DNA from 3 places in the Bacillus sp. AFS031507 genome. Region 2 is predicted to be linked to each of the others. Evidence: predicted binding sites of a transcription regulator. Region 2 holds the regulator's gene; each other region holds the start of a gene.

Region 1 (2,278 bases), on a different contig from region 2:
TCCGCTGGTGACAATAAATGCCTTTGAGATTTCTGGGATTGAAGCAAGCGTTTGAATTGAATTTTTCTCAAAGAAAATCTGTGATGGCACTTTAAACCACTGGGTAAACGTTCTTCTTTTTGCAACCTTTTTAATATTTATCAGATTTTGTGCTCCAACATTTTGTGACACCGAGTTCCCCCCATAAGTTCCACATCCGATTGTTAATGACGGTAATGATGTGTTATAAATATCCCCAATTGCCCCATGGGTCGATGGTGTATTGACCATGATTCGGCCGGCTTTCATCCGTAGTGCGAACATATCTACTAAATTTTGATCAGCTGTATGAATCGCAGCTGAGTGTCCAAGTCCACCGTATTCCAATGTTTCCTCAGCAATATGCATGCCTTCTGCAAAACTATTAACCTTATAACAGGCAAGAAGCGGGCTTAGTTTTTCACATGAAAGCGGATATTTCGGACCTACTCCCTTTAATTCAGCAATGAGGATCTTGGTATTTACCGGGACATTTACTCCTGCCAATTTAGCTATCATCGAGGCGGGCAATCCAACGATTAAATGATTGATAGAATTGGTTTTTTCAAAAACTGCAACCTTTTCCACCATTAATCGCTCTTCTTCATTAAGAAAATAACAATTATTTGCTATCATTTCTTGCTTTACTTCTTCATAAATTTCTTGATCGATTATAAGAGCTTGTTCAGAAGCACAGATCATGCCATTATCAAATGTTTTTGATAAGATAATGTCGTTAACTGCGCGTTTGATGTTAGCGGTTTTTTCAATATAACAAGGGACGTTTCCAGCGCCAACTCCAAGTGCAGGTTTGCCTGAACTGTAAGCCGCCTTTACTAAATTTGGTCCACCTGTTGCTAAGATGAGGGATATCTTCGGATGCTTCATTAAGGCCTGAAAAGCTTCGTGTGAGGGAACTTCAATCCATTGAATACAATTTTCTGGAGCGCCTGCCTTAATAGCGGCTTCCTTAAGTAATTTTGCTGTCTCAGTACAGCATTTTTGCCCAAATTGCGGAAAAGCAAAAATAATTGGATTCCTTGTTTTAAGCGAAATCAATGATTTAAAAATAACTGTGGACGTCGGATTTGTAATCGGAATGACCGCCGCAATGACACCAACTGGCTCGGCAATCTCTACCATTCCTTCATTTTCGTTTTCGTTAATGACACCAACAGTTTTCATATCTCGAATATTGTTGTAAATAAACTCTGTGGCAAACATGTTTTTGAATACTTTATCTTCATAAACACCTCTTCTAGTTTCACTAACGGCAGACTTTGCTAGATTCTTATGATTTTGAAGTGCGATGAGAGCCATTTGTTTGACGATTTCGTCGATCATTTCTTGATTGAAACAACGGAATTCACCGAGCGCCTTCGCACCGTTATTAGCTAATGTATCAATCATTAAAGTAATCATCTGTTTATCTAGTACTGCCCTTTCTTCAACTGCCATTTAATATCTCCTCCAAATTCATTTCATTTCGGAAATTCGACTGAATATAGGTTTGTTTATAATTCAAATGCTATTAAGGTCACTCCCTTTTCTTTAACTGGCTAAAATATATCACGGTCGATAAATCGAAATTTGTCGAATTGTGCACAAAAATGAATGAATAACCATTCATTTTTAAAAAATTCACTAAATGTTCGAAATTTACGCAACATGATATTTCATCACCTTCGCTTTTGACAGGAAGAAATATATGAAAAAAGCCATAAACTCTTCTTTCGAGAGAGTTTATGGCTTGTACTTCAATATCAACCAGTATTTCGTAATCCTGCAGAGATCCCACTAATTGTCAGCAAAACTTCAATTAATAGTTCTTCATTAGGCTCTTCTTGATTTCTTAGTTCCTTTATTAATTCAACTTGTAAAAAGTTTAGCGGATCGACATATGGATTTCTTCTATATACCGATTCCTTTATATTTGGTGTATGATCTAACAATTCATTATCACCTGTTATTCTAAGGAGAACTTCTTTTGTTGTTTCGTATTCTTCAAGAATATTAGTAAAGATTCGTTCTGCAATGGTCTGGTCTTTCACAAGGGATAAGTATTCTCTTGCTGTCGTAATATCAGCTTTCATTAATGCCATTTGCAGGTTATCAATCGTTGATTGGAAGAACGGCCATTTTTCATACATTTGCTGAAGCATCTGCAAATTTTGTTCTCCATTAGCTACAAATCCTGCTAAACCAGTACCTGCTGCGTACCATGCTGGAAGCAATTGACGGCTTTGAGTCCAAGCAAACA
Region 2 (2,278 bases):
TCGACGTCAGTGATAAGCCGGAAACGGCACGTACGGCGCTTGCTCATTCCAGCATTACCGTTAGTAAAGAAATTTATGATAAAATAACTAATAATGAGATGAAGAAGGGCGATGTCTTAGCTGTGGCCCAGATAGCAGCTGTCATGGCAGCAAAGAAGACATGGGATTTGATTCCAATGTGCCATCCGATTCCATTAACAGGTGTTAATATTTCTTTCTCTTGGGAACAGGATAAGGATGAGAACTATCAATTATATATTGCTGCAGCCGTTAAAACGAAAGGGAACACAGGTGTAGAAATGGAAGCGTTAACAGCCGCATCCGCATGTGCCTTAACGGTTTATGATATGTGTAAAGCCGTTGATAAAGGTATGGTAATTGGACCGACGTATCTTGTCGAAAAAACGGGCGGTAAAAACGGTGATTTTAAAAGAGATGAAAGAGTTAAATAAATTTTTAACTAAACCATTCATGGGGTGTGGGAGATTATGAGTAATGAAACAACGAAAATACCACAGGCGACAGCAAAACGGCTGCCCCTCTATTATCGATTTCTAAAAAACCTGCAAAGTTCAGGCAAGCAAAGGGTCTCTTCAGCGGAATTGAGTGAAGCAGTAAAGGTAGACTCAGCAACGATTCGCCGCGACTTTTCCTATTTCGGTGCGTTAGGAAAAAAGGGCTATGGGTATAATGTTAATTACTTAATATCCTTCTTCCGAAAGACCCTAGATCAGGATGAATTAACTAAGGTTGCCTTAATAGGAGTCGGAAATCTTGGGACTGCCTTTTTAAACTATAACTTTTTAAAAAATAATAACACAAAAATAGAATGCGCCTTCGATGTGGATCCCGACAAAATGGGAACCATGATTCGCGAGGTACCTGTTCACCCTATGGACGATTTAGAGAAGGTGTTATCAGAAACTAATATTTCAGTGGCGATATTAACGGTTCCGGCTCCTGCCGCACAAATGATAACCGATCGACTGGTCCAAGCGAATGTAAAAGGGATCTTAAATTTCACTCCAGCGAGGTTAAATGTTCCACCCTTAATAAGGGTCCATCATATTGACTTGGCTGTGGAGCTTCAATCGCTAGTCTACTTTTTAAAGCATTATCCAACGGTCGAAATAGATGAAGAATAATTAGTTAAAAAGGCTTTCCACAAAATTTGTGGAAGGCCTTTTGTATGATTAACTCCCTGCTTTTTTTAATTACATAATCTATAAAAATACTTTCTTATGCACTAAGATGTAGGTAGATAAAATGCAAGCGGTTACTAACCGGGAAGTGGGGGAAATTCAATGTCAATTTTACGAGATGAAGCGTTAAAAATGCACAAGGAACACCAAGGCAAGGTTGGGATTTATTCTAAGGTGGCAGTACATAATGCAAAAGATTTAAGCCTTGCCTATTCACCCGGTGTGGCAGAGCCATGTTTGGACATTTATGCAGACGAAAATAAAGTCTATGATTATACCTCGAAGGGCAATCTTGTCGCAGTGGTATCCAATGGGACAGCGGTCCTGGGGCTTGGAAACATTGGACCAAAAGCTGCGATGCCTGTGATGGAAGGAAAGGCCGTGTTATTCAAATCGTTCGCAGATGTTGATGCCTTTCCCATTTGCTTGGCCACCACTGACACAGACCAGATCGTAGAAACCGTCAAGCTGCTAGAACCAACATTTGGCGGAGTGAACTTGGAGGATATTGCTGCGCCGCAATGCTTTGAAATTGAAGACCGCCTCCGCAAAGCCTGCGAGATTCCTGTTTTTCATGATGACCAGCATGGAACCGCGATTGTAACAGCCGCTGGTCTAATCAACGCATTAAAATTAGCAGATAAAAAAATTAAAGATATTCGTGTTGCCGTAAACGGAGCAGGTTCAGCTGGAGTAGCAATTGTTAAGCTCCTGCTGCATATGGGCGCGAAGGATGTTATTTTATGCGATACAAAAGGAATTATTTATGAAGGCCGCCCGTTCGGAATGAATCGATTCAAAGATGAAATGGCGCGAATGACAAATCGCGAGCAAAAACAAGGAGCGTTAGCCGATGCGCTCGTTGACGCAGATGTGTTTGTGGGGGTATCAGCAGCCGGGGCCGTTACAAAGGATATGGTTGGTTCTATGCACCGTAACCCGATTATCTTTGCCATGGCCAACCCTGTACCGGAAATTATGCCCGATGCGGCCAAAGAAGCAGGAGCACTTGTAGTGGGTACAGGACGATCTGATTTTCCAAACCAGGTTAATAATGTGCTTGCTTTCCCAGGTAT
Region 3 (2,278 bases), on a different contig from region 2:
TTGGCTCCACTAATAACTGCACTAATATTGGTTCCATTGGGGCAGATTGGTGCATCCTGGTTTACGATTGTCGCAGCACTAGCAGTGATTTTATTAATTTATATTGCAAATTGGTATAATCACAGGTTGATAGCTTCACCAAATATACTAAAGAAAAAGAGAACTAGCTTGTCTAACAATGTAGCAATAACTAAAGAGGTAAAAAATACCTTAGCATTGATTTTATTATTAATTTTTGCAAGGACTTGGTATTCTTCTGGAATTACCAACTTTTATACCTTTTATGCGATAAAAGAATATGCCCTTACGATTAAGCAATCCCAATTATTCCTGTTCGCTTTTTTAGTTTCCGGTGCCGTCGGTACTTTTTTTGGAGGTCCTCTTTCAGATCGGTTTGGTAAAAAAACAATCATTTCCTTTTCAATGTTAGCAACGATTCCTTTTTCAATTTTAATTCCACAGGAACCACCAACGTTGGCATTTATTTTCTTAATACTTACTGGGTTTATTTTAATGACTAGTTTTTCTGTAACGGTAGTATATGCACAGGAATTAGTCCCGGGGAAAATTGGGACGATGTCTGGGTTAACAGTAGGACTTGCGTTTGGAATGGGTGCAATTGGTTCTGTAGGACTCGGCTATATAGCAGACTGGATTGGATTACAGTCGATGATTACATGGCTCGGTTTACTTCCGATTCTAGGCTTAATTGCGTTTCTCCTTCCAACTGACCAAAAGGTTAAAGAATGGAATCAAAAGTAAAATAGGATGGGCCAGAGGCCCATCCTTTATTTTATGTCTTGGATTTTACGGTATAATTCTTCCTTTTCCTCTTCTGTAAGCATTCTTTCTGCCATTGGGAACAAAACATTTTCCTCTTTGGAGAAATGCTCTGTTAAAATAAAGTAGGCATTTTGAATTAGTTCAGCTGTTTTTTTAGTTTCTTCCGTAGACGCAAGACCACTTTCTGCTTTTCCAAGAAATTCTCCAATATTTGCTTTTGCCTGCTCATGTTCATATTCCATAACAGCTATTGGTCCAGATGTCGTCCCGATATATACACCCATCATAGGAAAAAGAACGCCTTCTTCTCTTCCTGAATGAGGGTCCAATGCTGCTTTAAATTCTTTTACTTTTGTAATTAATGCAGCAAAGTTAGTTTCTACATCTATTTCTTGATCAATTTTTTGTGTTAGGTCATACAATCCTTCTAATTGTCCTAATAACGGAGGATGTTCACTTTTTAATTGCTTAAGTCCTTTACTTAGTTCAGCTTGGGGCATTCCACCAAGAGCAATCATACAGCCACTCATCAACAATCACCTCTATCTCATTCTATTGCTTCAAGTATAAAATCAACCATAAATTTATGTAGTGACTTAGGTCACAATTACGATTAGGTTATGAATTTTTGTCAGTTTCATGAAAACTCGTTAATTTTTTTTAAAATTTTAACATTTATCACACAAAAAAAGTTTAAATGTTTCATATAATAGAGATAGAACATAAAAGGGAGGGAAAAAAAATATGAAAACCCCAAATTATCACGACTTTTATCAAAAGGCATTAATACCCATTGGTGTAAATGACCTAATTTCCTTACAGGAATCCGCAGCATACTACCCTAACTCACCTTCGACACATTGGCTTATTGCCGTAGAAGGGGTACAACTCCCACAGTCAAAAATATACTATCATTGGAAAGTAAGTATATATCCTGCCGATAGTGAAGGTGATTTCAATTGGAAAAAACCATATTATTGCTCACCGAGTATGGAGTTAATGGATCATGCGAACACATTTGCATCTTCGCTTGTCACAGCCAGCAAAAACGATAAACTTTCCTCAGCTACCATACTAGAGAAAATAAGCTAATCCCCTAAAAACTTACCTTCTGCTTCACCTTCTTTTTACGTTCACTTGTGAAATAACCCACATATAGTATTATTAAAATATCTACATAAATTAAGGAGCTGTTTGCATAAAACGCAAACAGCTCCTTTTTTATTTCCAATTTACGCTAAGCGGAATACAATCCCGTGTCCGCCTTTTGGATATTCCCATTTAATGTTCTGGTATGGGCAGCCGATCCGGCAGCTTCCACATTCATGGCATCCTTCGTAGCCTACCTGCATCCGTGTTCCTTCCCACTTATAAACCTCAGCAGGGCAAAATACTGTACAAATTTTATCGGGACATTTTGTCATGCATACATCATGATCCAGTACGGTCAAATGAGACTTTGTATCACACTTAAAACGGAGGAGATACTGTTTTT

The links. Region 2 encodes Rex, which represses fermentation and respiration genes when NADH is low (regulators of the CRP and FNR family bind a similar motif). Its sites were predicted from a motif close to TTGTGAAATATTTCACAA; they were not measured.
Region 1: a site for Rex is predicted at 1,648-1,665, ahead of adhE (bifunctional acetaldehyde-CoA/alcohol dehydrogenase). Genes of this name have one in related genera too.
Region 3: a site for Rex is predicted at 1,373-1,390, ahead of COE25_RS14485 (hemerythrin domain-containing protein). Genes of this name have one in related genera too.

Annotation. Positions count from the first base shown of each region.
Region 1 is NZ_NUOW01000013.1:431,393-433,670, forward strand. It holds gene adhE (bifunctional acetaldehyde-CoA/alcohol dehydrogenase) at 1-1,476, opposite strand, end outside; gene ppc (phosphoenolpyruvate carboxylase) at 1,782-2,278, opposite strand, start outside.
Region 2 is NZ_NUOW01000035.1:5,434-7,711, forward strand. It holds gene moaC (cyclic pyranopterin monophosphate synthase MoaC) at 1-452, shown strand, start outside; gene COE25_RS25080 (redox-sensing transcriptional repressor Rex) at 489-1,145, shown strand; gene ystJ (NADP-dependent malic enzyme) at 1,305-2,278, shown strand, end outside.
Region 3 is NZ_NUOW01000013.1:385,799-388,076, forward strand. It holds gene COE25_RS14480 (MFS transporter) at 1-762, shown strand, start outside; gene COE25_RS14485 (hemerythrin domain-containing protein) at 789-1,313, opposite strand; gene COE25_RS14490 (hypothetical protein) at 1,528-1,875, shown strand; gene COE25_RS14495 (ferredoxin family protein) at 2,016-2,278, opposite strand, start outside.